Regions from separate parts of the Dechloromonas sp. HYN0024 genome, predicted to be linked through region 3. Evidence: predicted binding sites of a transcription regulator. Region 3 holds the regulator's gene; each other region holds the start of a gene.
The links. Region 3 encodes sigma-54, which starts transcription at its own class of promoters, with help from an activator protein. Its sites were predicted from a motif close to TGGCACGCTTNCTGCTNA; they were not measured.
Positions count from the first base shown of each region.

Region 1 (7,858 bases), 820 kb from region 3:
GAATTCAAGGCGCGGGCGACGCTTTGGATTGGCAAACGGTTCTCCTTCGGTGCCACGCAGAAGCAAGCCATGACCACCACGGACCAGGAGAATCTCGCGCATCAGGTCGATGAATTCAGGATGCGTCGCCGGGGCGACCATCACCGCATCGCCACGGAACGGGTTGATCAGCTTGACCAGGCTATGGGCGCTATTGCGCACCCCCATCCGGCTGCGCAGGCCTAACAGGTTGTGAATACCTGGGCAGAGCGCGTTGAGGGGCAGAAAGGCCAGGCCTTTTTCTTCGATGGCTATCTGGGCCTGGGTCGTCGACGAAACTGGCATGACGCCGAGCTCGCGAAAAATATGCGCCGTCGTCACCCGGCCAAAGCCTTCGAGCAAGCCATGGACCAATACCGGGACGCCAAAGCGCTGGAGCAGAAGGGCCAACAGCGGTGTCAGATTGGCTTCCTTGCGGGCGCCGTTGTAGGTCGGCAGAACCACCGGACGAACCCGACCGTGCGGCATGTCGAGTTTGTTGATGCGCTCGTCGGTGGCATCGAGGAAGCCGAGCATTTCGTCGAGCGATTCACCTTTGACGCGCAGACCCAGAATGATCGCGCCCAGTTCGAGATCGGGCACCCCGCCATCGAGCATCGCCGCATAGAGCTGCTGCGCATCGTCGCGCGGCAGATCGCGGGCGCCCTGGGCACCACGTCCGATCTCCTTGATAAATTGTCCGTAACTCACTGTCTCCTCCGGTCGCGGTCAGGCCGCAGCTGCTATTTTTTGGGGGTATTCGGCCACCATGCGCTTGATATCCGGCACACAGGAACCACAGAACGTGCCGCACTTGAGGGTCTTCTGAACTTGCGGCAGATCAGCACCGAGCGCCAACTCCTTCTCGATCTGAACATCACTGACATCAGCACACTTGCAGACGATATGGCGCGCCAACATGGTCACTGGCGGCTTGGCCAACGGGGCCAGGGCAAAGCGGATCAGGCTGGCGTCCAGCTCGTCCTCGGCCATCGCCTGCCTGAGCCAGGCCAGGGCCAAGGTTTCGCCAGCCAGCCGGACGCCCAGCAGACGGCCGTCCCGGGCGATGGCCTTTTTGCAGATCCGGCGCGAGGCATCGACATAGACGATGGCGCCATCGTCAGCATCGAGACCAAAGAGTGCATCCAGACCACGAATTTGCCCGTCAGACAACGGTGCCCCGCTGGCCGCGCGACAAACAACGAGCGGACTGGTACGGCCATACAGACCGACATTGGCATAAGGGAAGTCGGCCAGTACGGTACGGGCGCGCTGGAGCAACTCAAGCGACTCGGACTGGCTGACGCAACGGCGAACGATGGCGAGTGGATAGGACAAATCCAGTCGGGCGATCTGTACCGCTGCATGCTTGAGTTCGGGCTGTTTCGAGTAGTGGTCGGTCGCCGCCGAGGCCAGTGCATTGGCCCCCGGCGTGTTCATGAACTGGTTGCCCCAGTGCATCGGCATCCAGGCCCGCCCTTTGACCAGCCCCGAGCGTTCGGCAACCCGCACCACCATCTCGCCGCGGCCATTGCTTACCCTTGCCAGGTCACCTGAAGCCAGGCCACGGTGCCGCATATCGCACGGGTGCATGGCCAGCAGCGGTTCGTCTTCAAGGTTGAAGAGACGCGGTACGGTACCGGTACGGCTCATGCCGTGCCACTGATCGCGCATGCGACCGGAAAGGAGGCTAATCGGCAAGTCGGGGGTGGTCAGTTCAGCCGTTGGCTGATGTTCGATGGCGATGAAGCGCGCCTTGCCGTCCTCGGTCGAAAAGCGGCCATCCTCGTAGAGACGGATCTTGCCGCTGGCTGCACCTTCCGGATACGGCCATTGTTGTGGCCCTTCCCTTTCGAGCAAGGCATAGGACAAGCCGGTGATATCGAGGTCACGGCCACGGGTGCTTTCGCGATGCTCATTGAAGATGGACTCTGCATCTTTGTAGGGAAACAACTGGTCAGCCTCTAGCTTGCCCAGTTTTTTGCCCAGGCGACGGGCGAAATCGACGACGATCTCCCAGTCATGCCGCGCCTCTCCCGGCGCAGATACGGCTGACTGAACGCGGGTGATGCACCGTTCGGAGTTGGTCACCGTACCGTATTTTTCACCCCAGCCACTGGCCGGCAATAGTAGATCGGCATAGGCTGCCGTATCGGTATTGCCGTAGGCTTCCTGCAGCACCACATATTCGGCCGCCTGCAAGGCATCGCGAACGGCTGCCTGATTAGGTAGCGACTGTGCCGGATTGGTACAGGCGATCCATACCGCCTTTATTTCGCCGGTTTTCAGGGCCGCAAACAGATCGACCGCAGATTTACCAGGGTTCGCCGGCACTTCGGGCACGCCCCAGAGACGGGCCACCTCGGCACGATGGTCCGGATTGTCCAGATCGCGGTGCGCCGACAGAAGGTTGGACAGCCCGCCCACCTCGCGCCCGCCCATCGCATTTGGCTGGCCGGTGAGCGAAAATGGCCCGGCCCCCGGCTTGCCGATCTGCCCGGTTGCCAAATGCAGATGGATGATGCCAGCGTTGTTGTGGGTACCATGAACCGATTGGTTCAGGCCCTGACAGTACAGCGAAAGGGAAGCGCCACTGGCACCAAACCAGCGGGCCGCCTGAATAATGGCATCAGCCGGAATGCCGCACACGGCGGCGACGTATTCCGGCGTATAGCTTTTGACAATCCCGGCCAGCCCTTCAAATCCCCTGGTATGAGCGGATACATAGGTCTGATCAACCAGACCTTCGCTGATCATGATGTTGAGCATGCCGTTGAACAGGGCAATATCACTGCCGGGTTTGATCGGCAGATGCAGGTCGGCAATGTCGGCACTTTCCGTACGGCGGGGATCAGCGACGATGATTTTCAGGTCCGGATTGGCGGCCTTGGCATCTTCGATATAGCGAAAAACGATCGGATGGGCGATGGCAGGGTTGGCGCCGGCAATGAAAATGACCTTGGCCTGCAGAATGTCCGCATAACTGCAAGGCGGTGCATCAGCACCGAGCGTCTGCTTGTAGCCGGCAACAGCCGAGGACATGCACAGGCGCGAGTTGGTATCGACATTGTTGGTACCGATCAGCCCCTTGGCCAACTTGTTGAAAACGTAATAGTCCTCGGTCATCAGCTGACCGGAAATGTAGAAGGCGACGGAATCGGGGCCGTATTGCCGAATGGTGTTGGCAAACCGCTCAGCGGCATCATCAAGAGCCGACTCCCACGAGACTCTTTGCCCCGGCGCGCTGCGCCCAGGTCGTTTTTCAGGAAAACTCAGGCGATAAGTCGGGTTGGCCGTCTGGTTCAGAGTGGCCCCCTTGGTGCACAGGCGGCCGCGATTGGCCGGGTGCTCCGGGTCGCCACGCAGGCCGGTTATCCTGTCGTCCTCGGTTTCGATGAGTACGCCACAGCCAACACCGCAGTAACAACAGGTAGATTTAACTTCAGATCGCATGATTTTCCTTCCGGCTTGGCTTGAGCAACAGCCATGCCACATAGAAAAATCATGGACTTGCGTAAAAAAAGGGGACATCCCCTGCAGGAATATCCCCTTTTTAGTGCATCCACTTCAACCCTGATCCCTATTTGATGCGTTGTAGCCAGGGACGCCCCGTTTCCGGGCGTGGAGGTTCGGGTGGCGGCTCATCCGTTTCGGGTTTGGCTTCGGCGGCATCGATGAACTCGGCATCTGCCTCATCTTCAGCGCCGTCGACCTCAAACGCCATGCCGGCGCCGTTTTCCCGTGCATAAATTGCCGAAACACGCTCAAGGGGCACCGACAGTTCGCGGGCAACGCCGCCAAATCGAGCCTGAAAATCGATGAAATCATTGCCGATCAGCAGCTTTTTTGTCGCATCCGGGCCCAGATTGAGCACAATCTGGTTGTCCCGAACGAACTCGCGGGGAACCCGCGTCCGTTCATCGACTTCAACCGCGATATGCGGCGTAAAACCGTTGTCGCAGCACCATTCCCAGATGGCACGCAGGAGGTAGGGCTTGGTTGACGGAAGTTCCATGCCTTACTTGCGCATTGCCTTTTCGGAGGGGGTCAGTGCGTCGATAAAACCCTGACGGCTGAAGATGCGCTCGGCGTATTTCATGAGCGGAGCGGCAGCCTTGCCAAGATCGATGCCATAGTGGTCGAGACGCCACAACAACGGGGCAATGGCCACGTCGAGCATGGAGAATTCATCGCCGAGCATGAACTTCTGCTTGTTGAAGATGGGCACGATCTCGGTCAGGCGAGCCTTGATTTCCTGACGGGCCTTGTCGGCCGTCTTGCCGTTCTTCTCGATCACTTCCATGAAGGAGAAGATTTCGCGTTCCATGCCGACCAGCAACTGGCGGGCGCGGGCGCGCATGATCGGATCAGCCGGCATCAGTTGCGGATGCGGGAAGCGCTCGTCGATGTATTCGTTGATGATGTTCGGCTCGAACAGGACGAGGTCGCGCTCAACCAGAACCGGCACACGATTGTGTGGGTTGATGGCAGCCATTTCTTCCGGCTTGTTGAACATGTCGACATCGATGACCTGAAAGTCCATGCCCTTTTCGAACAGGACGATGCGGCAACGATGGCTGAATGGGCAGGTGGTGCCCGAGTAGAGGTTCATCATTTGTGGTAACCCTCAAAATGAGATTCGGCATCGGGGGCCGGCCAGAGCCAAACCCGCGATGCCGTTAGCCGATCCGGACAGGATCAGTGAATGTCTTTCCAGTATTCCTTCTTGAGCGCGTAGGCGACAACAAAGAGAACTGCCAGGAAGGCGAGAACGAACCAGCCGAGCGTCCGACGATACTCCTGCTGCGGCTCACCCATCCAGACCATGAAGCCGACCAGATCGGAAACCGACTTGTCGAATTCGGCCGGCGGCATCGAACCCGGGACAGCCAGTTCCAGCTTGTGCGTTTCGTGATTCATCACTTGCTGGCCTTGCAGGCCATACAGGATATGCGGCATGCCGACGTTCTCGAACACCGTGTTGTTCCAGCCGGTCGGACGGTTCTCGTCACGATAGAAGGAACGCAGATAGGTGTAGAGCCAATCAGCACCGCCACCGGCATTACCGGCATCGCCACGAGCCCGGGCGATGATGGTCAGATCCGGGGGAGCAGCACCAAACCACAGCTTCTGCTCGTCGGAACGAGCCGCGATGCGCATCAGTTCGCCGATCTTGTCCGACGTAAACATCAGGTTTTCCTTGACCTGTTGTTCAGTCAGCCCAAGATCCAGCAGGTTCTTGTAGCGCATGTAGGATGCACCGTGGCAGTTCATGCAGTAATTGACAAACAGCTTGGCGCCGTTCTGCAAGGCTGGCTTGTCCTTCACCGAGCCAGGCCACTTGTCGATATGGGCCGTGCTGCCGCTGGCAAATGCCATGATCGGCGCGAAGAGCAATGCGATAAGGAATTTTTTCATTTTAGGCATCCTCTCACTTGAACGTCACACGGTCAGGGACCGGCTTGAACTTGTCCATCCGCGACCACCACGGCATGCCGAGGAAGAAGCCGAAGTAGAACACCGAACAAATCTGCGATACCAGTTCACCGATCGGAGACGGGGACAGGGTGCCCAGATAGCCGAGAACGAAGAAGACGACCACGAAAATGCTCAGCAGGGTCTTGTAGATCGGGCCGCGGTAACGGATCGACTTGACCGGGCTGCGATCCAGCCAGGGCAGGAAGGCGAAGATCACCACCGAAGCGCCCATGGCCACAACCCCCCAGAACTTGGCATCGAGACCAAACAGCGGATAGGTCACGGCGCGCAGGATCGAGTAGAACGGCGTGAAGTACCAGACCGGCGAAATGTGCGGCGGGGTCTTCAGCGGGTCAGCCGGATAGAAGTTCGGCGTTTCGAGGAAGTAACCGCCACCTTCCGGTGCCCAGAACATGACTGCCGAGAAAACCATCAGGAAGACAACCACACCGACGATGTCCTTGACCGTGTAGTACGGGTGGAAGGGGATACCATCAACCGGGTGGCCGTTGGCACCAATATTGGCCTTTATTTCGACACCGTCCGGGTTGTTCGAACCGGTTTCGTGCAGGGCCAGCACGTGCGCTGCCACCAGACCAATAAGGACGAGCGGGAAGGCGATTACGTGGAAGGAGAAGAAGCGGTTGAGGGTTGCATCGCCGACCACGAAGTCACCGCGGATGATCAGCGAAAGGTCGCCACCGATAACCGGAATCGCCGAGAACAGATTGACGATAACCTGGGCGCCCCAGTACGACATCTGACCCCACGGCAGCAGGTAACCGAAGAAGGCCTCGCCCATCAGGCACAGGAAGATGCCGACACCGAACAGCCAGGTCAGCTCACGCGGCTTGCGATACGAACCGTAGAGCAGGCCACGGAACATGTGCATGTACACCACGATGAAGAAGGCCGACGCACCGGTTGAGTGCATGTAGCGGATCAGCCAGCCACCGGACACATCTCGCATGATGTATTCGACCGAAGCGAAGGCAATTGGCACGCCATTGGCGTTCAGTGCCGCATCCGGCTTGTAGTGCATGACCAGGAAGATGCCGGTGACGATCTGGATGACCAGAACCAGCAGGGCCAGAGAGCCAAAGAAATACCAGAAGTTGAAGTTCTTCGGTGCGTAGTACTCGGACAGGTGACCCTTCCACAGGGAAGTCGCCGGGAAACGGGCATCAACCCATTCCAGCGCGTTGCCAGCCAGCGAGCCGTCGGACTTGTACTTTTCGAAATTGCCAGCAGCCATTTTATGCTCCCTTCTTGTCTTCGCCGATCAGGATACGGGTATCAGCGAGATACACGTGCGGCGGCACTTCGAGGTTGGTCGGGGCAGGCTTCGACTTGTAAACGCGACCGGCAAAGTCGAAGGTCGAACCGTGGCATGGGCACAGGAAGCCACCGAGCCATTCGCCAGGCATGCCTTCTTCGGCACCCTTCTTGAATTTCTGACCAGGCGAGCAACCGAGGTGGGTACAAATACCGACGACGACCATGATTTCCGGCTTGATCGAACGGGTATCGTTCTGCGCATAAGCGGGCTGCTGATTTTTCTCGGACTTCGGATCGGCCACGGCATCTGCCAGCTTGGGCAGCGTTTCCATCATTTCCTTGGTGCGGTTGATGATCCACACCGGCTTGCCGCGCCACTCGACGGTCATCATCTGACCGGCTTCCAGCTTGCTGATATCGACTTCGACCGGTGCGCCTGCAGCCTTGGCACGTTCGGACGGAAGCAAGCTGGAGACGAACGGCACGAGTGCGGCAACCGCGCCCGCCCCGCCCACGGCCGCGGTCGCAACGACCAAACGCCGCCGTCCGCAGTCCATTTTTCCTTGATTGCTCATAACGCTGACCCCTAACGGAATTAGATGGGATAGAAATTAAACGCTAAATTATACGGCATCGGGCGGCTCGATAAAAGCCGGATATCACCCGGCACAAGCCTTACGTTCGCGCAAAGCCTGAGCCAGGGTCCCACTATCAACATATTCGAGCTCGCCACCGACTGGAATACCGCGGGCAATCCTCGTCACACCGACGCCTTTGGCCCCGAGCATAGCGGTAATATAGTGCGCCGTGGCTTCACCTTCATTGGTGTAGTTGGTCGCCAAAATTACCTCTCGCACCTCGCCATCAAGGGCCCTGGCCATCAGCCTGTCGAGGCCGATCTCCTTCGGCCCGATGCCATCGAGTGGCGATATTTTGCCCATCAACACGTAATACAGCCCCCGGTAACTCTGGGTCTGCTCCATCATGTTCATGTCGACCGGCGTCTCGACGACGCACAACAGGGTCGGATCGCGCCGCGGTGAAGCACAGCGCTCACAGATTTCGGCCTCGGTAAAGGTATTGC
Region 1 is NZ_CP031842.1:763,346-771,203, reverse strand. Features, by position in the region: gene ybiB (DNA-binding protein YbiB) at 1-729, opposite strand, end outside; gene HYN24_RS03735 (nitrate reductase) at 748-3,471, opposite strand; gene HYN24_RS03730 (ClpXP protease specificity-enhancing factor) at 3,599-4,033, opposite strand; gene HYN24_RS03725 (glutathione S-transferase N-terminal domain-containing protein) at 4,037-4,633, opposite strand; gene HYN24_RS03720 (cytochrome c1) at 4,717-5,436, opposite strand; gene HYN24_RS03715 (cytochrome bc complex cytochrome b subunit) at 5,450-6,751, opposite strand; gene petA (ubiquinol-cytochrome c reductase iron-sulfur subunit) at 6,753-7,349, opposite strand; gene recR (recombination mediator RecR) at 7,434-7,858, opposite strand, start outside.
Region 1: the regulator sigma-54 is predicted to act here: its motif matches at 3,493-3,510, upstream of HYN24_RS03735 (nitrate reductase).

Region 2 (7,858 bases), 120 kb from region 3:
ACGTTTCGATGAGCTGATGGCCTATCTGGTCGGGCGCGGTCTGGCTGCCAATAACGCCCGTCTCGAATTGCTCAAGTTCCTGCGCGGCGAACCGAGCGAACTGCTCAGCACCATTCACCCGCCAGCCACCGGAAACCTGTAAAGAATGCATAACGACCGCTTCTACACGCTCTCAGCCTCCTGCCCCGACCAGGTTGGCATCATCGCCCGGGTTTCCGGCTTCATTGCCGGTAATGGCGGCTGGATTCTTGAATCGAGCTTCCATGCCGACGCCCTGACCGGGCGCTATTTCATGCGCATCGAGATCAAGGCCGATTCGCTGCCTTTCCTCCTCGCCGAGTTCCGCGAGCGTTTCCGCACTGAAGTCGGCGAGCCTCTGCAAATGACCTGGCAGATCAACGACAGCGCCATCAAGAAGCGCGTCGTCGTCATGGTTTCCAAGCAGGAACACTGTCTCTACGACCTGCTGGCCCGCTGGCAGGCCAAGGAACTGGACATCGAGATTCCCTGCGTCATTTCCAATCACGATACCTTCCGCGGCTTCGTCGAATGGCACGGCATTCCGTTCTATCACGTGCCCGTAACGCCAGATAACAAGGCCGCCGCCTACGCCGAGATCCAGCGCATTTTTGACGACGTACGCGGCGACTCGATGGTGCTTGCCCGCTACATGCAAGTCCTGTCACCCGCCCTTTGCGATGCGCTGGCCGGCCGGATCATCAACATCCACCACAGCTTCCTGCCCAGCTTTGCCGGCGCCAAGCCTTATCATCAGGCCTACACACGCGGCGTCAAGCTGATCGGGGCGACCTGTCACTACGTGACGAGCGAACTCGACGCGGGCCCAATCATCGAGCAGGACGTCATCCGCATCGACCATTCGGATTCGCCGGAAGACATGGTCCGCTACGGCAAGGACATCGAGAAGACCGTGCTTGCCCGCGGTCTGCGCTACCACCTGGAAGACCGGGTGCTGGTACACGGCAACAAAACCGTCGTTTTCCGCTGATCCGATCGCCCCGGCAGTTTTAACGCCGAAATGAAAAGCCGCCCGGCAGATTGCCCGGCGGCTTTTTGATGCCCAAAAAAAACGGGCACCCGAAGGTGCCCGAAGGGAGAGAGACTACAAACCTGATTAGTGGTGGTAGGCGGTTTCGCCGTGCGAGGTGAGGTCAAGACCTTCACGCTCTTCATCTTCCGGCACACGCAGACCAATCACGATATCGACCAGCTTGAAGGCGACGATGGAGACCACGGCCGACCACACTACGACGGTACCGACGCCCCACAGCTGGCTGATCACCTGGGCGGTCATGTCGAAGTCACCAACCTTGTTGGCCACGTAGTCATAGACGCCCGTGCCGCCGAGGGCCGGATCAACGAAGACACCGGTCAGGATGGCGCCGGTGATGCCGCCGACGCCATGGACGCCGAAGACGTCGAGGGAGTCATCTGCACCGAGCAGCTTCTTCAGGCCATTGACACCCCACAGGCAGATCACGCCGGCGATCAGGCCGATGATGATGGCGCCCATGACGCCGACGAAGCCGGCAGCCGGGGTGATGGCAACGAGACCAGCAACCGCACCGGAAGCAGCACCCAGCATGGAGGGCTTACCCTTGAGAATCCATTCAGCAAACATCCAGGACAGTGCAGCGCAAGCCGTTGCAACCCAGGTATTGACCATGGCCAGGGCAGCAGCACCCGAGGCTTCGAGGGCCGAACCAGCGTTGAAACCGAACCAGCCGAACCACAGCAGGGAAGCACCGATCATGGTGAAGGTCAGGGAGTGCGGGGCCATGGCGACGTTACCGAGACCGGTACGCTTGCCAACCATGTAGGCACCAACCAGACCAGCGATAGCGGCGTTGATATGCACGACGGTACCACCGGCGAAGTCAAGCGCGCCCTTCTGGAACAGGAAGCCAGCCGTCTTGCCGGCGGCTTCGCCAGCGGCAGCGTCGATGTAGGCATCAGGACCAGCCCAGTACCAGACCATGTGTGCCATCGGGATGTAGGACAGCGTGAACCAGATGACCATGAAGACCAGGATTGCGGAGAACTTGGCACGTTCGGCAAAGGAACCGACGATCAGGCCGCAGGTGATGGCGGCGAAGGCGCCCTGGAAGATGACGTAGGCCAGTTCGGAGATATTGACACCCTTGGAGAAGGTGGCGGCCACGGAATCAACCGTGACACCCTTCAGGAAGAGCTTGTCGAGTACGCCGAAGAACTGGTTGCCCTCGGTGAACGCTGCGGAGTAGCCATAAATGACCCACAACACAGAGATCAGCGAGAAGGTCACGAAGACCTGCATGAGCACCGACAGCATGTTCTTGGTGCGGACCAGACCACCGTAGAACAGGGCCAGGCCGGGGATGGACATGAGGATGACCAGAGCGGCACTGACCATGACCCAGGCGTTGTCGCCCTTGTTCGGCGGAATCGGTGCAGCAGCCGGGGCAGCGGCTTCGGCAGCGGCCGGCGCAGCAGCGGCCGGCGCAGCAGCGGCCGGCGCAGCGGCAGCCGAGACAGCAGCGACCGGCGCAGCCGGGGCAGCCTTTTCTTCAGCCCAGGACGGCGCGCTGAATGCGACAGCACCGACCAGAGCCAGCAATGCAAAGATACGTTTCATGATTTTGGGCTCCTTAGAGGGCATCGGTACCGGTTTCACCGGTGCGAATACGAATGACCTGCTCGACGTCGAAGACGAAGATCTTGCCGTCACCGATCTTGCCGGTGCTGGCTGCCTTTTCGATAGCCTCGATGACCTGATCCAGCTGCTCGTCCTTGACGGCGGCTTCGATCTTTACCTTGGGCAGGAAATCGACGACATATTCGGCGCCCCGATACAGCTCGGTGTGCCCCTTCTGCCGGCCGAAACCCTTCACTTCAGTGACGGTGATGCCCTGTACGCCAATGGCGGACAACGCTTCACGCACTTCGTCAAGCTTGAACGGCTTGATGATGGCGGTTACGAATTTCATGATGAGTAGTTCCCCATTTAGGTTGAAATCTGTTCTCCCCCACCTGCGCCGGCCGGTGCACTGGCGGGGGAGTTTTTAAGCTTGATTAGAAAGTCTTGGAGACAGAGAGGACGGCGGTGTTCTTGCCGGCGTAGAAGTTCTGGCTACCCTTGGCAACGTTGACCCAGTTATAGGCAGTCTTGTCGGCATCGGTGCCGATGTAGGACAGGCCGAAAACATAGCCACCGACATCCTTCGTTACGCCCAGCTTCCAGTCGGCGTAGTCACCAGTGGTGCTGTGAGCCAGATCGAGGTAGCCGACATGGCCGTTCACGCCCCAGCCGTCACCCAGATCATAGGCAGCACCCAGATCGATGTAGTAGGTGCCCTTGGTGTTGGCAGCGTTGAAATAGTCCGTGACAGCGTAGGAAGCCTTCAGGGTCAGGAACTTCCAGCTCGTGCCAACGTAAACTTCACCGTTATGAACAACACCGCTCTTGAAACCGCCAGCAGCACCATCGGTACCCGGGTAGTAGTAGTACAGGCCGCCGACATCCAGGCCGAAGTCACCGAAGGCCATCTTGTAGCCGCCGTAGAAGTCCATTTCCAGGTTGCCACCCGGATAGCCAGCGTAGGAGCTGACATTGGAGTTCCAGTTACCGACATACAGACCGCTCGAGTGGGCGTAGTCGAAGCCGCCTTGCAGGGCCGGCTTGCCCATGGTCTGGTCGATACCGCGGAAACGGTAGCTGGAGAACAGGCCGACGTTGCCGGTCAGGGCCGGAGCTTCAGCCGCCGGAGCAGCTTCTTCAGCAAAAGCCGGAACGGCAAAGGCGCTAACCAGGGCCAGGGCGATAAGTGATTTCTTCATGTGATCTCTCCTACAGATTGATTAAAGTGAAAAAGATATTTGTGCAGTACAGCAATAGCAGAAGCCGTGCCAGGTCATTTTTTTGATAAAAATCAAAGGATTGCCGGTACACCCCTAATCCACGCACCATTTTGTCGCACCAAAGCGGTGCGGTTACAGAGCGTTACGCACCACAGGTAAGCGGATGGCCAAAAGCGGAAAAATCCCGTTGTGTTAAACTTGAAAATCAACGGAGGACATCATGCTCGACCCCAAGACACTTGAAGAATTCGGCGCCAAGATCAGCGCCCTGCTGGCCAATTCGCCGGCCAAAGACATCGAAAAAAACGCAAAAATGGTCATGAGCGGCTTTTTCTCGAAGCTCGATCTGGTCACCCGCGAGGAATTCGACGTCCAGGCTGAAGTGCTGGCCCGCACCCGCGAAAAGCTCAAGGCCCTCGAAGCCCGCGTCGACGCTCTGGAAAAGTCCCGCTCGGGTCAGTAAGCCGAGCACTTCATGGCGCTGGCCATCGCTCACAGTCGTGGACTGGATGGCCTCAACGCCCCGCCGGTGACGGTCGAGGCCCATCTGGCGAGCGGCCTGCCCAGCTTTTTGATGGTCGGTCCCCCCGGTTCAGGCAAATCCATGCTGGCCGCCCGCTTGCCCGGCCTCATGCCAACCCTGCACGGCGAAGCCGCCAAGGCCTCAGCTGCCGTGCTGTCCCTGGTCGGCCAGTTCCGCCCGGAAGCTTTTGGCGTTAGACCTTACCGCCAGCCGCACCATACCGCCTCGGCCGTCGCCCTGGTCGGCGGTGGCAACCCGCCGCGCCCCGGCGAAATCAGTCTGGCCCATCAGGGCATTTTGTTCCTCGACGAATTGTCGGAATTCGACCGCAAAGTGCTGGAAACCCTGCGTGAGCCGCTTGAGTCAGGTGTCGTCCATATCGCCCGGGCGGCCCGACAAGCGGAATTTCCCGCCGAGTTTCAGCTCATTGCGGCTATGAATCCCTGTCCCTGTGGCTACCATGGCGCACCGAACGGCAAATGCCGATGCACGGTGGATCAGGTTGCCCGTTATCGCGGCAAGCTTTCCGGCCCGTTTCTTGACCGCATCGACCTGATCATCGAGGTTCCCGCCCTGCTCGTCGAAAGTCTCGCCGGCAAGGCGGATGGTGAATCCTCGGCCAGTGTTCGTGGCCGCGTCGAACAGGCGCAGAACCGGCAGCAGGCACGACAGCAGAAACCAAACGCCCGCTTGAGCACCAAGGAAGTTGACGCCACCTGCCAACCCGACGCAACGGGCAACAAGCTGCTGCAACAGGCCACCGCCCAGCTCGACCTGTCGGCCCGCGCCTGGCACCGCATCCTCAAAGTTGCCCGGACCATCGCCGACCTGGCCGCCAGCGACGATATCCGCGCTGCTCATATTGCCGAAGCCATCCAGTATCGGCGTTTCGCCCGTGGGTGAACACCAGACCCGGCGCGAGACACGCGGCATTGCCATTCTGCTGGCCTCGCTGTCGGCCCTCGGTCCGTTTTCCATCGACACGTATTTGCCGTCGTTTCACGAAATCGCTGAAAAGCTCAACGCCACACCGCTCGAAGTTCAGCAGACGCTATCCATCTACCTGCTCTCCTTCGCCCTGATGACCCTGTGGCATGGCGCCATTGCCGACCGTTTCGGCCGGCGCAAGGTGATCCTTGTCGCCATCGGGCTGTTTGCTGTCGCCTCCGCCGGCTGCACCCTGGCCACGCGCATCGAGCACCTGTGGTTCTGGCGGGCCATGCAGGGCATGACGGCGGGGGCCGGCATCGTCATCAGCCGCGCCATCGTCCGCGACCTGTTCGACGGGCCGCCAGCCCAGCGCCTGATGTCGCAGATCACCATGATGTTCGCACTGGCTCCGGCCATCGCCCCGGTCATTGGCGGCTGGCTGCAGACCTTCTTTGGCTGGCGCTCGGTCTTTGCCTTCCTCGTGGTGGCCACCGCCGCGCTGTGGCTGGCCTGCTGGAAACTGCTGCCGGAAACCCTGCCACCGGAAAAGCGGCAATCGCTGCGCCCGGGCTATCTTGGCCGAACTTACTGGAAAGTCCTGTCGTCGCCGCCCTTCCTCCTCGCCTGCGCGGCGCTGTCGCTTAATTTCTCCGGTTTTTTCATCTATGTCCTGTCGGCGCCGGTGTTTCTGATGACCCATCTCGGCGTCCCGGAAACCGGCTTTCTCTGGCTCTTCGGCCCGGCCATGGGCGGGCTGATCGCTGGCTCGTGGCTATCGGGCCGGCTGGCCGGGAAAGTGTCGCCAAGCCGGACCATCGTCCTTGGCTACCTGATCATGGGCGGTGCGGCAACAATTAATCTGGCTGTCAATCTGGCCCTGCCACCGGGATTGCCCTGGAGCGTCATGCCGCTTTTCATTTATACGACAGGCATGTCGCTGGCCATGCCCAATCTGACCCTATTTGCCCTTGATCCCTTCCCGGCTCAACGCGGACTTGCCGCATCCTGTCAGACCTTTTTCCAGTCCGGCTTCAACAGCTTGGTCGCCGCGCTGATTGCCCCGGCGCTGTGGGGCTCCACACTGAACATGTCGCTCGGCATGGCTGGCTTGTTGCTGACCGGCGCTCTGGCCGCACTGCTTCATCAGCGCCTACGACTGATACCACGGTAGCCCGCGGCAGCGCCACCCCCCCAGAGTGCCGCGATGATAGTCGTCATCAAGCGGCCCTTCGAAGCCTTCGAGAACATTGATCACCTGGGTGAAACCGGCCGCTTCCAGCGCTTCGCCAGCCAGGATGGAACGATGACCGCTGCGGCAAATAAGTAGCACCGGCCGGCTCAGGTCATTGCGCACCAGCCATTTAACCTTGTCGGCAAACTCCGGATCGATCTCCCAGTCGGGTGCCTCCTGCCAGGCGACGTGCTCGGCACCAACCGGATGGCCGACATACATGTGCTCGATTTCCGTCCGACAATCGATAAGCATCGCCTCAGGTTTTTCCTGTAGCAGTGCATGGGCGGCCAGGGGATCAAGATGCAGCATTGGCATATCCGAAAATTAGAGGAGTCCGATATTATGGAAGCAAGCTGAGTAAAGCGTAAACTTGCTCAAAACGTCATATTTGGAGTCCGCATGAAAGTTCCCGCCTGGATCAGTGCCGCCGCCTCGGCCATCATCGCCGTATTGCCGGCCTGCGACTACGTCAACATGCAGGAAATGAAGCCGGGCATCACGACGCAGGCGGAAGTACGGGCCCGCATGGGAGAGCCCGGCTTCGTGCACTGGAACGACGACGGCACGGCGACCTGGGAGTACGCCCGGCAACCGAATGGCAGCAATTGCTACATGATCACCTTCAGCAGCAATCAGGTCATCAGCAAGATCGAACAGGTCCTAAACGATGCCAACTATGGCAAGGTTCGCCCCGGCATGAGCAAGGACGACATCCGCCGCCTGTTCGGCGCGCCGGGGACGAAACAGGTCTTCAACAACCTGCGCGAAGAAATCTGGGAGTGGCGTATCGAAGGCATGCCACCGATGGAGGAAACCTACTTCATGGTGCACTTCGACACCGAGAATGGCGGCGTCAAGAAAACATCAAAACGCGTTCAGCCGAAGGGGTAAGCCCGGCTCAGTAAGTCAGCGTTCGCCACTCGGGATCGAGGGCGCGGACGACAAAAGCCGTCGCCCCGGCATGACGGCTACCCGCTAACAGATCTTCCCCTGCGTCGACCCACTGCGCCGCTGCCATGCCGCAGGCGTAGAGCGTCACACCCTCCTGCTGAGCTTCGCGCAGAAAGTATCCGACCGATTTGTCTTTCTCCGCGCTGGCATATCGCTGATCGGCAAATCCTTCGACCAGCCAGCGTACGGCCGGGCCGGCGAAATGGATTTCGACCTCGGCATCAAGCGCCCGCCCGGCCAGCGCGTGGACCAGAGGGGTAACGACCAGTTCGGGACGATCGGGCGTTGCGGCCCAGATCAACAAAGCCAGTTTGTCAGCCAAAGGTAGCCTCCGGTTCGATTGTCAGAATGTGCCGTCGATA
Region 2 is NZ_CP031842.1:64,855-72,712, reverse strand. Features, by position in the region: gene HYN24_RS00335 (oxidoreductase) at 1-142, shown strand, start outside; gene purU (formyltetrahydrofolate deformylase) at 146-1,009, shown strand; gene HYN24_RS00325 (ammonium transporter) at 1,136-2,635, opposite strand; gene glnK (P-II family nitrogen regulator) at 2,649-2,987, opposite strand; gene HYN24_RS00315 (TorF family putative porin) at 3,073-3,837, opposite strand; gene HYN24_RS00310 (accessory factor UbiK family protein) at 4,079-4,321, shown strand; partial or broken gene HYN24_RS00305 (YifB family Mg chelatase-like AAA ATPase) at 4,409-5,284, shown strand; gene HYN24_RS00300 (multidrug effflux MFS transporter) at 5,277-6,482, shown strand; gene HYN24_RS00295 (rhodanese-like domain-containing protein) at 6,462-6,854, opposite strand; gene bamE (outer membrane protein assembly factor BamE) at 6,945-7,436, shown strand; gene HYN24_RS00285 (DsrE family protein) at 7,444-7,818, opposite strand; gene HYN24_RS00280 (glycine cleavage system protein H) at 7,811-7,858, opposite strand, start outside.
Region 2: the regulator sigma-54 is predicted to act here: its motif matches at 3,892-3,909, upstream of HYN24_RS00315 (TorF family putative porin).

Region 3 (7,858 bases):
GGGGCATGAAGCAATGCTGGCGAATAACGGACAGGAAGCCATCGACATCCTGTCCACGCGTTCTTTCGACGTCATCCTGATGGATATGCAAATGCCGGTCATGGGCGGAATCGAAGCAACACGACAAATTCGCAGCCGTGAGGCGGCAGAAAATCTGCCGCGCACGCCAATTATTGCGATGACTGCGGCCGCCATGCAGGATGACCGCGATGCCTGCTTCGCAGCCGGGATGGACGACTATCTGGCTAAGCCGATCCGGGTCAAGGAACTGCAGGAAAAGCTGTTCGCTATTGCAGGAAGCCTCTGATTCAACGCCGATTTTTATCGTCCCGATCGTGACACAAGGTAAACTGCTGCCTTTTCCCGGTTGGTCGTGGCAAGAATGCTGCGCAGCCCGTACTTCGCCCCAATTTTCTGCCCCATGACCCAATCGAACAACCTGCAAAAGCTGCGCAAATATCTGGAAGGCCGTACCGGCAAAGCGATCATTGACTACAACATGATCGAAGATGGCGATACCGTGCTCGTCTGCGTTTCTGGAGGCAAGGATTCCTACACCCTGCTTGCCATGCTGATGGCCCTGCAGCAACGTGCGCCGATCAAATTCCGCCTGATCGCCATGAATCTCGACCAGAAACAGCCTGGCTTCCCGGCAGACATCCTGCCCGGTTATTTTGAGTCGATCGGCGTCGATTACCGCATCGTTGAAGCCGACACCTATTCGGTGGTCAAGGAAAAGATCCCGGAAGGCAAGACTACCTGTTCACTTTGTTCCCGACTCCGCCGCGGCATCATCTATCGGACGGCAAAGGAACTCGGCGCCAACAAGATCGCCCTCGGCCATCACCGGGATGACATGGTCCATACGCTTTTTCTCAACCTGCTATTCGGTGGCAAGGTCAAGGCCATGCCGCCCAAGCTGGTCACCGACGACAAGGCGCACGTGGTGATCCGGCCACTTGCCTACTGTGCCGAATCGGACATCGCCAAGTTTGCTCGCGGCATGGAGTTCCCGATCATCCCGTGTAATCTTTGCGGCTCGCAGGACAATCTGCAACGGCAGAAAATCCGCGAAATGATGCAGGATTGGGACAAGCGCTTCCCGGGCCGCACCGAATCCGTTTTTACCGCGATGCAGAATGTCGTACCCTCTCACCTGGCTGATCGTGACTTGTTCGATTTTCGCAACCTGACCCTGGACACACCGGTCGACGAGGGTGACATTGCCTTCGATGCACCTGAGTTGCCGATCAGTGGAACCATCCAGATAAGCCTTTCGTCTTAATGCTTTAGCACCACGTTCAACATATAATTCGTGGTCATTCAATTTTGGATTCTCGGTAGCCAATGAACGCCGTGCAACGCAAACTAATCGTCATGTTCGCCGATGTATCGGGCAGTACGGCACTGTTCGAACGTCTTGGAGACAAAGAGGCCATGCATGCGGTTGAGCGTTGCCTCAAGCGCATGAAGCGCTCGATCGACGGCTACAAAGGAAAGACCATCGAGGTCGTTGGCGACGAGTTGCTGGCCACCTTCCAGACTGCCGAAGATGCCTGCCAGGCGGCAATCGACATGCAGGAGCGGATTGCCGACCTGCCACCGGTTTCTGGCCTGAAACTGACCATACGAATCGGTTTGCACTTTGGCGAAGTTGCCGACGAAGGCAAGAAACTGACCGGTTCTGCCATCGCCACGACTGCCCGCATCACCGGCATTGCCAAACGCGAACAGATTGTGTGCAGTTCGGCGCTGGTCGAGCAGTTGTCCGAACCCAGTTACATTGCCCCCGATCCCGCCCCCGAACTGGGTACCGTGCCCGAAAGTGGCCAGGTACTGTCCCTGTTCAAGATCAACTGGCCGACCTATCAGGGGGTCACCGCCAGTTCCGTCCATTCGATCTTCGGTGCCGGCAACGTCGCGCAGGCGGTGGGCCGCCTCTGCATCCGCCATCGTGGCAAGGCCTATCTGGTCGATGACAAGACGCCGGTACTGACCATTGGCCGTGATCTTGGCTGCAAACTTGTCATTGATGACCGCAAAGCGTCACGCCAACACGCACGCCTCGAGCGCCGCGACGATGGCTGCTATCTTGTCGATACCAGCACCAACGGCTGCTTCGTCACCTTAGCCGGTCGCCAGGAAGTGATGGTTCATCGCCATGAAATCAATCTCGAAAGTCATGGTCAGATCAGTTTCGGCAATTCGGCCAGCGAGGGCCAGTCCGAAATCGCCGAATTCGAGTACCTCTAACGAAACATCGGGCTGAAAGGAAAATCGGCCATCCGCAGATGGCCGATCTCTCCCTCGCGGGTACTTACTTGGCTGCAGCGTCAGCCGAACACTTCTTCATGAAACTGTTCTTGGCGGCACCAGCCAGTTTCTTTTCCTTGGCGGTAGCGGCACAAGCGGCATTTTCGGTGGCAGCACCGGCATCCTTCGTGCACTTCTTGATGAAACTGTTCTTGGCGGCACCAGCCAGTTTCTTCTCGGCAGCCTTGGCGGCACAGTCATCAGCAGCGTAGGCAGTCGTAGCAGCGAATGCAACAATCAACAGCGCGATCAGTTTCTTCATCTGGAATCCTCGGTTATGGTTGAGAAACGGGCCTACTATCAGCCATTCATGCGTCATCGTCAAGCATCGTACGCTGCTGGCGATCCATGAAATCCTGCATGCTGTCGATGCCGCGCAACTGAAGAATCGTGTTGCGAACCGCCGCTTCGAGCAAGACCGCGAGGTTACGTCCGGCCGCCACGGGAATGACCACTTTGCGGATCGGTACGCCAAGGACCTCGTGGGTCTGGGCATCAAGCGGCAGACGGGGAGCATCGACGGCCGTGGACGTTTTTTGCAGATGAACAATCAGCTTCAGTTTCATCTTGCGGCGCGATGCCGTTTCACCAAAAATCGTCCGGATATTGAGCAGGCCGAGTCCGCGCACCTCCAGAAAGTCGCGCAGCATGCCGGGACAACGCCCTTCGATGGTGGTCGGGGCGATTCTCGCCATTTCGACCACATCGTCAGCAACCAAGCCATGCCCCCGGGAAATCAGCTCAAGGGCCAGTTCAGACTTGCCGACCCCGGAGTCGCCCGTAATCAGCACGCCCATCCCCAGGACATCCATGAACACACCATGGAGATTCACCGTATCGGCCAGGCGGGCAGACAGGTAGATGCGCAGCAGATCGATAATCGCCGAACAGGGCTTGGGTGAAAAAATCAGCGGGGTAGTAAATTCGGTACAGGTTTCAACCACCAGCGGTGGCGGTGCCAGGCCATCAGCCACGATCACGGCTGGCGGCTGGGCCCCCAGCAGATCGCCAAGCATCTGAGCGAAGCGGCGTTCGCCGATCCGCATGGCCCATTCATATTCAGCCAGGCCAAGGACCTGCAGACGTTCCGGGTGAATGATATTGATATGCCCGACCAGATCGGCGCCATAGTTGTTGGAGCCTTTGATCTCGATACGTCGATCGGCATCGGGTACAACATTCCAGTTCAACAACAGCTTTTCGCGATTGTCTTCGTAAAGCTGAACCAGGCTGACGTGGCGCACGACCTAGCTGACCACCTGAAACATTGAAACAACTTCGGCCGGGGCAGCAACGACATGCAGTTTTTCGCGAAATGCCCGGTCAGAAAACTTTTGCGCCAGCTCGGAGAGAATTTGCAGGTGCTGCTCGGTAGCCTGTTCGGGTACCAGCAGAACGAAGAGCAGATCAACAGGGCGTCCATCCGGTGAGTCAAATGGTACCGGGGTCGTCAGGCGCATAAACGCACCGACAGCCTGTTTAAGACCCTTTATCCGGCCGTGGGGAATCGCCACGCCCTGACCGAGGCCGGTAGAGCCGAGCTTTTCGCGCGCGAAGAGGCTGTCGAAAATGATCGACCGGGCGAGGCCAAGGCGATTTTCGAAGAGCATGCCAGCCTGTTCGAAAACACGCTTCTTGCTGCTGGCATCGAGATCAAGCAGAACCTGATCGGCGGATAGGAGATTGGTTAAGGGATTCATGGGGAAGGTGAGAAAAACAAAGGCCGCAGCATGCTTCGCCGCGGCCCGTTCGGCGCTTATTCAGCGGCGGCGTGCAGCCCGGGCTTGTCACCACGATGGTGATCCTGGACCTTCTGCTTGTACTTCTGAACCTGACGGTCCAGTTTATCGAACAGGGCATCGATGGCGGCGTAGAGATCGTCACCGGACTCTTCGACATGCATGTCCTTACCCGGAACATGGACGGTCACTTCGGCCTTCTGTTTGAGCTTTTCGACGGACAGGACGACGTTGACGCCAGTCACCTTGTCGAAATGGCGAATCACCGGATCCAGCTTGTTTTCGACGTATTCGCGAAGTGCCGGGGTAACTTCAATGTGATGCCCACTAATCTGCAGATTCACTTTATTCTCCTCTCTCTACAGGGTCTTGCGTAAATTGACCGGGGGAATGTTGAGCGACTCGCGGTATTTGGCGACCGTCCGTCGGGCAACTACGATTCCCTGCTGGCCTAGTATTTCGGATAATTGACTATCCGACAAGGGCTTCTTGCCATCCTCAGCCGAGATCAACTGCTTGATCAGTGCCCGGATGGCCGTAGCAGAACACGCACCGCCAGTATCAGTGGCGACATGGCTGCCGAAGAAGTATTTCAATTCGAAGATACCACGCGGCGTCGCCATGTATTTCTGGCTGGTGACACGCGATACCGTCGATTCATGCAAACCGAGAATATCGGCAATTTCGCGCAGGACCAGCGGCCGCATCGCCACTTCCCCATGCTCGAAAAACTGCCGTTGGCGATCAACGATGGCTTGTGTCACGCGGTGTATGGTTTCGAACCGTTGCTGAACGTTTTTGATCAGCCAGCGGGCTTCCTGCAACTGAGTCGACAGATTGCCGTTGCCGCGCCGCTGCTTGGACAGAATTTCCGCGTAGAGACGATTGATGCGCAGACGCGGATAAGCATCCGGATTAATGTAGGCGGTCCACTTGCCCTTGAGCTTCTTCACGATAACATCGGGCGTGATATAGCGGGCCTCGATCTGTGAAAAACGGGCTGCCGGGCGTGGATTCAGGCTGGTAATGACGCTCTGCGCAGCCTTCAGCGACTCGTCGTCGCAACCGGTCAGCCGGCGAATCTTGGCAAAATCGCGGGCGGCCAGAAGTTCGAGATGTTTCTGAACAATGGTCAGGGCCAGATCGCGGGTGGCATCGCCGCCAGGCAGGGCCTTGAGTTGCAGGGCCAGACATTCCTGCAGATTGCGCGCACCGATGCCGACCGGGTCGAAGTTCTGGATGTGATGCAGCGCAATTTCCAGCTCTTCGATTTCAATTTCGTATTCCGGCGGCAAGGTTTCCCAGAGTTCTTCCAGCGAAGCCGACAGATAGCCATCATCATCAAGCGCTTCGATCAGGAAGCGCACCAGGCTACGGTCACGCTCGGACACCTGGGTCATCCCCAACTGCCAGCCAAGATGGTCGCGCAGGCTAATCGTCGTCCCGTGGATGTCCTGCGAATCGTTGTCATCGTCGTCGTCCCGTCCGGCCCCGGTGAAGGTACCAGCATCGGAAGCCCAGCGGTCGTCATCGACATCGGAGGGTGCAGACGGAACATCCTGCTCGCGGTCGTCGCGGGCATCACGCTCTTCGCGCTCGGCCTTTTGCTCGCGCTCGCCTTCGCTGGTTTGCGGCGAATCGAACTGCTGGGCACTGGAAAAAGTCTCGGCCCCCTGTTCGTCCTCGCGCTCAAGCATGGGATTTTCGAGCAGGTAACGCTCGATTTCCTGCTGCATTTCGATTGTCGACAGCTGCAACAGCTTGATCGACTGCTGCAACTGAGGAGTAAGCGCCAGGTGTTGGGAGAGTTTTAGCTGGAGTGCCGGCTTCATCGGTGAGTAGCGGTTTCTATCTTTCGGTCAGAGCTTGAAATGCTCGCCGAGATAAACCTTTCGTACGCTTTCATTATCGACGATTTCGGCCGGACGTCCAGCCGCCAGAACGTTTCCGGCGTTGATAATGTAGGCGTGATCGCAGATACCGAGCGTCTCGCGAACGTTATGGTCGGTAATCAGCACACCAATACCGCGCTCCTTGAGGAAGCGGATGATTTTCTGAATTTCGAGCACGGCGATCGGATCGACGCCGGCAAACGGTTCATCGAGCAGGATAAACCGCGGATTGGTGGCCAGCGCCCGGGCTATTTCGACCCGTCGCCGCTCACCGCCGGAGAGCGCCGAAGCGTTGACATGGCGGACGTGGCCGACATGCAGCTCGCTGAGCAAGCCTTCCAGGCGATCATTGAGTTCGGCTTCCGGCAGGTTGAGCAGTTCGAGAATGGCGCGGATGTTTTCCTCGACATTCAGTTTGCGAAATACCGAGGCCTCCTGCGGCAGGTAAGACAGGCCGAGCCGTGCCCGGCTATGCATCGGCAGGTGGGTCAGGCGATTGTCGTCGATATAGACTTCGCCACCATCAGCCGCAACCAGCCCGACGATCATGTAAAAACAAGTGGTCTTGCCGGCACCGTTCGGCCCGAGCAGGCCGACGACCTCACCCGACTTGACCTCGAAAGAGACGTCCTCAACCACCGTCCGCGCCTTGTAGCGCTTCCTGAGATTGTGAGCCGATAGTTTGGCGGCCGGCATGTTCATTCATCCACTCCCTGCATGGCCCGGCGAATAGCGTCGCCGGAAAAACCGCGATATTGCAGGAAACGCATCTGTTTAGCACGCTCTTCGGCAGTTTTCGGCGGCTGGCCGAATTTCTTTGCCCATATAACCCGACAGCGCTCGGCTTCGTCGCCAGCCTCGGGGAGCGCCGCCGCGATGTCGGTATCGCTTACGCCTTGCTGGCGCAGTTCCTGACGCAGGCGGGCATCGCCGTAGCGCCGGCCGCGGGCAGCCACCCGCTGGGTGGCATAACGGCAATCGGAAAGCAGGCGCTCGGCCTGCAGGGTGTCAAGAACACCCGTAAGTTCTTCTTCGGATTCGGCGTGCGGCGCCAACTTGGCCTGCAAGCCGGCCCGGCTGTAATCACGCCGGGTCAGCAATTGCAGGGCACGGACGCGGAGGTCAGGCATCAGCGGCAGCAGCCTTGGTCGGCTTGATGACGGTGGTACTGGCCGCCTCACGAATCTTCGCTTCGATTTCCTGGGCGATTTCCGGGTGCGATTTCAGGAATTCGCGGGAATTGTCCTTGCCCTGGCCGATTTTTTCGCCCTTGTAGGAATACCAAGCACCCGACTTCTCGACCAACTTGTGGGCAACGCCCATTTCGACGACTTCACCCTGACGCGAAATGCCTTCTCCGTAAAGGATGTCGAAAATGGCTTCACGGAAGGGTGGGGCGACCTTGTTCTTGACGACCTTGACCTTGGTTTCGCTGCCGATCACTTCATCGCCCTTCTTGATCGCGCCGATACGGCGGATATCAAGACGGACAGACGCGTAAAACTTGAGCGCATTGCCGCCGGTAGTGGTTTCCGGCGAGCCGAACATGACACCGATCTTCATTCGGATCTGGTTGATGAAGATGACCAGGGTATTCGTCTTCTTGATGTTGGCGGTCAGCTTGCGCAGAGCCTGGCTCATCAGGCGGGCATGCAGACCAACCATCTGGTCGCCCATTTCGCCTTCGATTTCGGCACGCGGCGTAAGGGCAGCCACCGAGTCGATGACAATGATGTCCACAGAGCCGGAGCGAACCAGCATATCGGCGATCTCAAGCGCCTGTTCGCCGGTGTCGGGCTGCGAGATGAGCAGATCGCCGACACTGACGCCGAGCTTCTGGGCATATTGCGGATCGAGCGCGTGTTCGGCGTCGATGAAGGCGGCGACGCCACCGAGTTTCTGCATTTCGGCAAC
Region 3 is NZ_CP031842.1:3,199,884-3,207,741, forward strand. Features, by position in the region: gene HYN24_RS15425 (response regulator) at 1-307, shown strand, start outside; gene ttcA (tRNA 2-thiocytidine(32) synthetase TtcA) at 422-1,285, shown strand; gene HYN24_RS15435 (adenylate/guanylate cyclase domain-containing protein) at 1,357-2,253, shown strand; gene HYN24_RS15440 (PsiF family protein) at 2,318-2,575, opposite strand; gene hprK (HPr(Ser) kinase/phosphatase) at 2,622-3,557, opposite strand; gene ptsN (PTS IIA-like nitrogen regulatory protein PtsN) at 3,561-4,013, opposite strand; gene hpf (ribosome hibernation-promoting factor, HPF/YfiA family) at 4,070-4,396, opposite strand; gene HYN24_RS15460 (RNA polymerase factor sigma-54) at 4,412-5,884, opposite strand; gene lptB (LPS export ABC transporter ATP-binding protein) at 5,912-6,646, opposite strand; gene recX (recombination regulator RecX) at 6,643-7,074, opposite strand; gene recA (recombinase RecA) at 7,067-7,858, opposite strand, start outside.

Region 4 (7,858 bases), 1.5 Mb from region 3:
GGTGCGGCTTTCATATTGGCGCTGATTAACTTCATCGGGGCTTTTTTTCTGTATTCCCGGCGCATCGGAGAAGCCACCAAGAACCTGGGCCTGCTAGATGAAATTCTCAACAAGGTCTCGGCCAGTGTCATGGTGCTCGGTGAAGACGGGGCGACCATCATCATGGCAAACCGTACGGCTAGAGCCTTGTTCTGCTATCAGGACGACATGGTGGGACGGCGGCTCGATACGCTGGTCTCCGGCAAGGAGGGGAACATGATAGGCCTCCGCAAGGATGGCACCAGTTTTCTCGCCATTACGGAACGCACTGAGGCCCACCTCGGCAGCAGAAAGCTATATATCGAGACCATTCTTGATATCACGCAGCAACGCATGACCGAAGAACATCTGAGCAGCCTGGCCTACCACGACCTCCTGACCAAACTGCCCAACCGGCTGCATTTCGATGACCGGCTGAACGTCGAAGTCGACCATGCCCAACGTAAGGGGCAGACCCTTTGCGTGCTGTTTATTGACCTGGACGGCTTTAAGTCGGTTAACGACACCTATGGTCACGAAGTCGGCGATCTTCTCCTGCAGGATGTCGCCGTGCGGCTCATGCGATGTTTGCGCGAAAGCGATACGATTTCCCGCCGTGGCGGCGATGAGTTCACCGCCATCATCAACGATGTCGGCTCCCGCGAAAACTGCGCCAAGGTAGCTCAGGTCATCGTTTCGCAACTGGCCAAGCCATTCTCCATCAAAACGCATGAATTACGGGTCGGTGCCAGCGTCGGCATCAGCGTCTACCCGACCGATGGGGTGGATGGCCAGTTGCTGCTCAGCCGGGCCGACGAGGCCATGTACAAAGCCAAACAGGAAGGCCGGGGCCGTTATTGCTTCTATTCGATGCCCTCGAATGAGGAAGCCACGCCAGTCTAATAAGCGGTCACTAGGGCGAAAACGAGCAAAACCTGACAACCAGCCGCCAAAGACGCGCGCTGGAAACGAAAAAGCCACCCGAAGGTGGCTTTTTCATGAATTTTTGGTGCGCCCGGAGCGATTCGAACGCCCGACCCCTTGGTTCGTAGCCAAGTACTCTATCCAGCTGAGCTACGGGCGCACACCTAAACTGCTTTTACCTCTACTGCCTGTCGCTAGCCAAAACTATCGACATTTGTCCTGATGGTGCGCCCGGAGCGATTCGAACGCCCGACCCCTTGGTTCGTAGCCAAGTACTCTATCCAGCTGAGCTACGGGCGCACTGTCAGAGCGGCGCATTATACGGAGGTTGGCGTAGAATGCAAGGTTTCCGCCGAAAAAAGCTGATGTCTTTTTCCTTCGTTCGCATGCCGAAGTACCCCGAGTGCTGGTCGAGTTGCGGCTCGTGCGCGAGTGGCGACATCTTCATTCTGGAATTGCTGGTGACAGTTGGCGAGATGGTGCAGCGGGACGACAACATCCTGACGCTGGAAACCGGCAAGGTAGCGCTGGACATTCCCAGCCCGCACGCCGGCCGGGTGGTGCAGATTCATGTCACAGAGGGCGATACGGTCGATGAAGGCGGGCTACTGGTAACCCTGGAAACAGTCTGAGAAACGCCTTGAAGCCGCCGGACTCGCCCTCTGCCATCACTTTGGGAGATCGACCTCCATGGCATTGCGCACTTCACGTACGCCATGCACATTGCTGGCAAGATCCAGGGCACGACGCAAGGCGTGCTCATCGGGCACCGAGCCGCCGACCGTAACGACCGACGACTTGGTGACGACGCGCAAGTGCGAACCGGCCAGACCAATGTCGGTGCGCAGCAGGGTTTCCACTCTGTCATTGAGCGCCATGTCCTTGGCCTTGGTGTTGGCGATCATCGCAGCCAGCACTTGCGGGTCGTCAGTGGCGAAGGCCGAGAGGCCGAGGCCGGCCAAGGTGGCTGCCGCGGTAATGCAGACGATCATGAGTTTTCGTTTGAGCATGAAGATTCCCTTCTTGTGTGATCTGTCACCCACACTATGCAAAGGCCATGCCAAAAAACAATTTATATTTAGTATCAAATAGTTAAACAACGACCAACGGACCTGGAAGGCATCTTCTGTCGCCCTGCGGCGACAGATATTGACGGTATGGATCGGCCTTAGGCCGGACCGGGCCTGTCGCCAGCTGCTGGCGGGCTTTCGGTTTCACTGCGGAACATGGCAGGTGTCAGGTCATGTTTCTGCAACAGGCGGTAAAACTCGGTCCGATTACGATCAGCCAGGCGGGCGGCATCGGCGACGCTACCATCGGTCAGCTTGAGCAACTGGACGAGATAATTGCGCTCAAACCGCTGTTTGGCCTCGGCATAGTTCAGGGTATCCATCGACGGCACGCGCAGGGCGCGCTGGACGAGGGTCAGGGGAATGAGCGGCGTCGAGGTCAGTGCACAGCTTTGCTCGACGACGTTGAACAGTTGCCGGACATTGCCTGGCCAGGCCGCCGTGGCAAGCGCCTCAAGGGCCTCAGGGGCGAAGCCGTTGACCGGCTTGCCGTATTTTCCGGCGAGGAGTTGGACAAAATGCATGGCGAGCAGCGCAATGTCCTCGCGTCGCTCGTCAAGGCGGGGCAAGGTCAGCGAAACAACGTCAAGGCGGTAATAGAGGTCTTCGCGGAACTGTCCCTCCGCCATCGCGGCATCGAGGTCGCGGTGGGTTGCCGAGAGCAGACGGACATCAACCGGCTCGGCCTTGGTCGTGCCGACCGGGCGCACGACGCGTTCCTGCAGGACACGCAGGAGCTTGACCTGGAGAGCCAGCGGCATGTCACCGATTTCATCGAGGAAGAGCGTGCCACCGTTGGCCGCCTGGAACAGACCGACACGGCTGGCTCCGGCCCCGGTGAAAGCCCCCTTGGCATGACCAAAGAGTTCGGACTCGAGCAATTGTTCCGGAATCGCGCCGCAGTTAATAGCCACGAAAGGCCCCTTGGCACGCGGACTGGCCCGGTGGATGGCGCGAGCCAGAACTTCCTTGCCGGAGCCGCTTTCGCCACGGATCAGGACGCTGGCATCGGAAGCAGCAACCATGCGCGCTTCGGCCATCAGCTCGGCCATCTTGCTGCTGCGGAAGATGACGCCGCTCATCCAGCTGTCGTCGCCCTTCCCGGCCTCGCCGGGCCGCTCACCGGATTCGGAATTTGGTGCCGAGAGTTGCAGGGCACGGTCGATTTTTTCGAGCAGGATCTGGCTGTCGAAGGGTTTGGTCAGGTAGCCAAAGACACCCCGCGATGTCGCATCGACTGCATCGGGAATATTGCCGTGGGCGGTCAGCAGGATGACCGGCAGCGTTGGCCGGGTGCGGCGGATTTCCTCAAACAAGGCCAGACCATCAAGTCCGGGCAGGCGGACGTCGCTGACGACAACGCGCGGCGGATCGACAGCAATCTGCGCCAGCGCCTGTTCAGCCGAACCAACGGCGGTGACCCGGAAGCCCCTGGCACGCAGACGCATGGTCAGCAGCTTGAGGATATCCTCGTCATCGTCCACGACCAATACATGTGCGCCGCCGGCCGTCATCGTCTTGCTCCTTCGGGTTTGCCGGGCCGCGGTCGCGGAATCAGCGATTTTTCAATGTTGGCCAGGCTGTCGAGCTTGTCCTGCAACTCGGCACTCTTGCGCTGGCTCTCTTTCAGTTGCTGACCCTGTCTTTCCAGCTGAATTTCAAGCTTGATGCGCTCGCCATAGTTGTCGGCAAGCTGTCGGGCGAGCGGGTGAAATGTCTGCGCCGCCGGTTCCGTCGACTTCAGGACACCCTCGAGTATTCCATGCCCCCTGGCGAGATCCTGCTGGACACGCGGATGGCCGAGCAGCATGGCGATCCTGACCTGGTTAAAGGGGGTCTGCGGCAATGCACCGAGCACCGTACGCTCCCGGGTAAGCTCGGCAGGTGTCAGGCGCGACAGCCCCTGAGAATAGGCCAGGGCCGCATCGGGGCTGGTGTCCTCCAGATGCAGTTTCCTGGCTAGCGGGCCGGACGAGCAGGCCGTCATGGTCACCCCGAGGGCGAGCGCCCAAAGGAGGATGGCAACTTGGCGAAATGACGTACTAAGGCTACTGCTCATCGGGTATTTCCACACAAAAATGGGCACCCACGGCTTGCGGAATGAGGTGCACAGTCCCACCCATCGCCCGCACCAGCTCACGCACGATGGACAAGCCGACACCGCTGCCTTGTCGGGGGGCCGGGGCCATGCGCTGGCCCTGAACAAAAGGATCGAAAATACGCTGCCTGTCCTCTTCGGCTACACCCGGTCCCTGATCAACGCAGTCAAAGCGCCAGAGGCCTTCGCCATGGCTGACAGCGAGGCGGACTTCACCGCCTTCCGGGCTGAAGTCGATAGCGTTCGACAACAGGTTATCGAGCACCACGGTCATTTTGTCGCCATCGAGCATGGCCGACTCCTCGGGGCTATCGATAATCACCTTCAGATGCCGCGACTGGCTGTGCAACTCACGGCGCTGCGCCACCGCATCAAGCAGCTTGTGCAGCCGGGTCGGCGCAATTTGCAGGCGGCGCGCCTCGAAGGCGGCAGCGTTGAGCGTCAGCAGGCTTTCGATCTGCACCTGCAAACTGGCGACATTGTGCTGAAGAATATCGACCACTTCGCGCTGTCCGGCGGCCAGCGTACCGGGAACCTCCTCGCGCAGCAGGGAGACTCCTTCCTTGAGCGCGGTCAGCGGTGTTTTGAGTTCGTGCGAGACGTGCCGCAAGGCACGTTCGCGATCAGCCTCCAGTTCGGCCAGGCGTTGCCGCAACCAGTCGAGGCGCTTACCCAGCTGGCGCAGGTCGGCCGGGCCGCCGACCGTGACCGCTTCATCGAAACGGCTGGCACCGAGCCGGATGATCGCCTGTTCAAGATGGCGAACCGGCCGGACCAGCCACCAGCCCATAGCCAGGGCGACCAGCAGCGCGCCGACCAGAGCGAGACCGATGCGTACACCCAAACGCATCCGGTTGGCCTCCAGCTCATCGAGCGCCGCCCGATTTTGCGCTTCGATCCAGCGCTGCCCGGCCTGCTTCAGCAGGCCATCGAGCTCGGCCATGCGGGCCAGCAGGGGAATAATTTCGGCCTGCGGGATATTTTGATCAAGGCCACTGCGCAACGCCTCGGCCACCATGCGCCAACCGCCGAGCAAAGGAATAAGCGGCTCGGCAACCTGCGTATCGAGTCGATCAATGACGGCCAGCGACTGACTGAGATGCTCGTCAAAGCGCTGGCGGAAAACCGGGCTGTCGAGCACCAGGTATTGCCGTGCGCTGCGCTCAATATCGACGGTGCGCTCACCGAGTTCCTGGATAGATGCCGTCAGCTGAACCGCCAGTTCGCTGCTGCGCCGGTTCTGATCGACCAGGCGCTCGACAACCAGCCAGCTTTGCACCGCCGCCCCGCCGAGGAGCAGGACGATCAGGGCAAAGCCAAGCAACATCCCCTGGCGAAAGGAAATTCGATTCATCGGCACTCAAGTGTCCAAAACTGAAGTTTATACGGCCCGCGCCACAGAGGGCGCTGAAAACGGCTCGACAGGAGCCCCCGTCGGGCACCATTTGTTCATCCGTTATTACTTTCAAATCAATAGATTAGAAACATGTCCTGATTTTACGACAAGGCCATGGCCCTGATCAGCCCACTTTCCCGGAAAAGCCAAAAATAGATGTCGCAAATTCACGACAGATAGGCCTCGAAATTCTACAAACAGCTTTCAAATAAATATCTAATCAACTGAATAAATTGATTATTTAAATCATGGCACGCTTATCGCGTTAAGGATCTGGTCAGCTATCGACAAAAACCACAAGACGGGAGTCCCCATGTTCAACAAACCCACCATCACCAACCGCAATGACCTCATCACCCGCCGCGAGGTCAACAACATTCTCGGCAATACAACCACGCCTGCTGCTGCATCAGCCACCCCGGCCAATGCGCCAGCTGCAGCAAGCGTTACATCAGACAAAGCAGAGACCGCCAATCCGACCGAAAACGTCATGGGTGCCCGCCTCATCGTCGGCCCCGATGTCAAACTCAAGGGCGCCGAAATTCTCGACTGCGATACGCTGGTGGTCGAGGGACGCGTCGAGGCCACCATGGACAGCCGGGTCATCCGCATTGCCGACAATGGCTCGTTCTCCGGCAAGGTCAGCATCGACATCGCCGAAATACACGGCACCTTCGAAGGCGAACTGACGGCACGCTCGCAACTGATCATTCACGCCACCGGCAAGGTGCATGGCAAGATCCGCTACGGCAAGCTGGTCATTGATGAAGGGGGCGAGCTGTGTGGTGATATCAACGCCCTTTCGGCCGAAAAGTCGCCCTCTTTTCACCGCCGCGACGAAGCGGCAACGACGCTGACCGCTGTCGTCGGCTGAATCCCCCTCAACCACGCATCGTTGAGGGCAATAAGGCCGGCCACCGGTCTTTTTCCCCCTTAAGCCCGGCAAATGACCAGCCCCCCGCCACTCGGGAGGCTGGTCATTTGCCTTGAAGCCTCGTAGACTCCGCGCATCATTAATATTTACGACGACAGGTAGGCTCAATGGCTCAATACGTAATGTCCATGCTCCGCGTGAGCAAGATCGTCCCGCCCAAGCGGCAGATCATCAAGGATATTTCCCTCTCTTTCTTCCCCGGTGCCAAGATCGGCCTGCTCGGCCTGAACGGCTCGGGCAAATCGACCGTGCTCAAGATCATGGCCGGCGTGGACAAGGAATACGACGGCGAGGTGCAGCACCTGGCCGGCGTTTCCATCGGCTATCTGCCGCAGGAGCCGGTGCTCGATGCGGCCAAGACGGTGCGCGAAGAAGTTGAATCGGCCATGGGCGAAGTCATGCAGGCCCAAGCCAAGCTGGACGAGGTATACGCCGCCTACGCCGATCCGGAAGCCGATTTCGACAAGCTGGCTGAAGAACAGGCCCGCCTGGAAGCGATCATTGCCACCGCCGGCTCCGACACCGAAGCCCAGATGGAACTGGCTGCCGATGCCCTGCGCCTGCCGCCCTGGGATGCCGTAATCGGCGTCCTCTCCGGTGGCGAAAAACGCCGCGTCGCCCTGTGCAAGCTGCTCCTCGCCAAGCCCGACATGCTGCTCCTCGACGAACCGACCAACCACCTCGACGCCGAATCGGTCGAATGGCTGGAACAGTTCCTCGTCCGCTTCCCCGGCACTGTCGTCGCCGTCACCCACGACCGTTACTTCCTCGACAACGCCGCCGAGTGGATTCTCGAACTCGACCGTGGCCACGGCATTCCGTACAAGGGCAATTACTCGTCCTGGCTGGAGCAGAAGGAAGCCCGCCTGGAAACCGAAAACAAGCAGATCGACGCCCACATGAAGGCGATGAAGCAGGAACTCGAATGGGTCCGCTCCAATCCGAAGGCGCGTCAGGCCAAATCGAAGTCCCGTCTGGCCCGCTTCGAGGAACTATCGAGCCAGGAATACCAGAAGCGCAATGAAACCCAGGAAATCTTCATTCCGGTTGGTGATCGCCTGGGCGGCAAAGTCATCGAGTTCAACGGCGTCACCAAATCGTTTGGTGACAAATTGCTGCTCGACAACGTCAGCTTCACCATCCCGGCCGGCGCCATCGTCGGCATCATCGGCCCGAACGGCGCCGGTAAATCGACCCTGTTCAAGATGATCACCGGCCAGCAACAGCCGGATTCCGGCACGGTCGATATCGGGCCGACGGTCAAGATGGCTTACGTCGATCAGTCGCGTGACTGCCTCGACGGCAGCAAGACGGTCTTCGAAGAACTGGCCCAGGGCAGCGATATCCTGCAGATCGGCAAGTTCGAGATGCCCAGCCGCGCCTATATCGGCCGCTTCAACTTCAAGGGCGCCGACCAG
Region 4 is NZ_CP031842.1:1,673,514-1,681,371, forward strand. Features, by position in the region: gene HYN24_RS08105 (diguanylate cyclase domain-containing protein) at 1-921, shown strand, start outside; tRNA gene HYN24_RS08110 (tRNA-Arg) at 1,026-1,102, opposite strand; tRNA gene HYN24_RS08115 (tRNA-Arg) at 1,166-1,242, opposite strand; gene HYN24_RS08120 (biotin/lipoyl-containing protein) at 1,308-1,574, shown strand; gene HYN24_RS08125 (BON domain-containing protein) at 1,611-1,952, opposite strand; gene HYN24_RS08130 (sigma 54-interacting transcriptional regulator) at 2,111-3,526, opposite strand; gene HYN24_RS08135 (permease) at 3,523-4,071, opposite strand; gene HYN24_RS08140 (ATP-binding protein) at 4,061-5,464, opposite strand; gene HYN24_RS08145 (polymer-forming cytoskeletal protein) at 5,820-6,380, shown strand; gene ettA (energy-dependent translational throttle protein EttA) at 6,548-7,858, shown strand, end outside.
Region 4: the regulator sigma-54 is predicted to act here: its motif matches at 5,756-5,773, upstream of HYN24_RS08145 (polymer-forming cytoskeletal protein).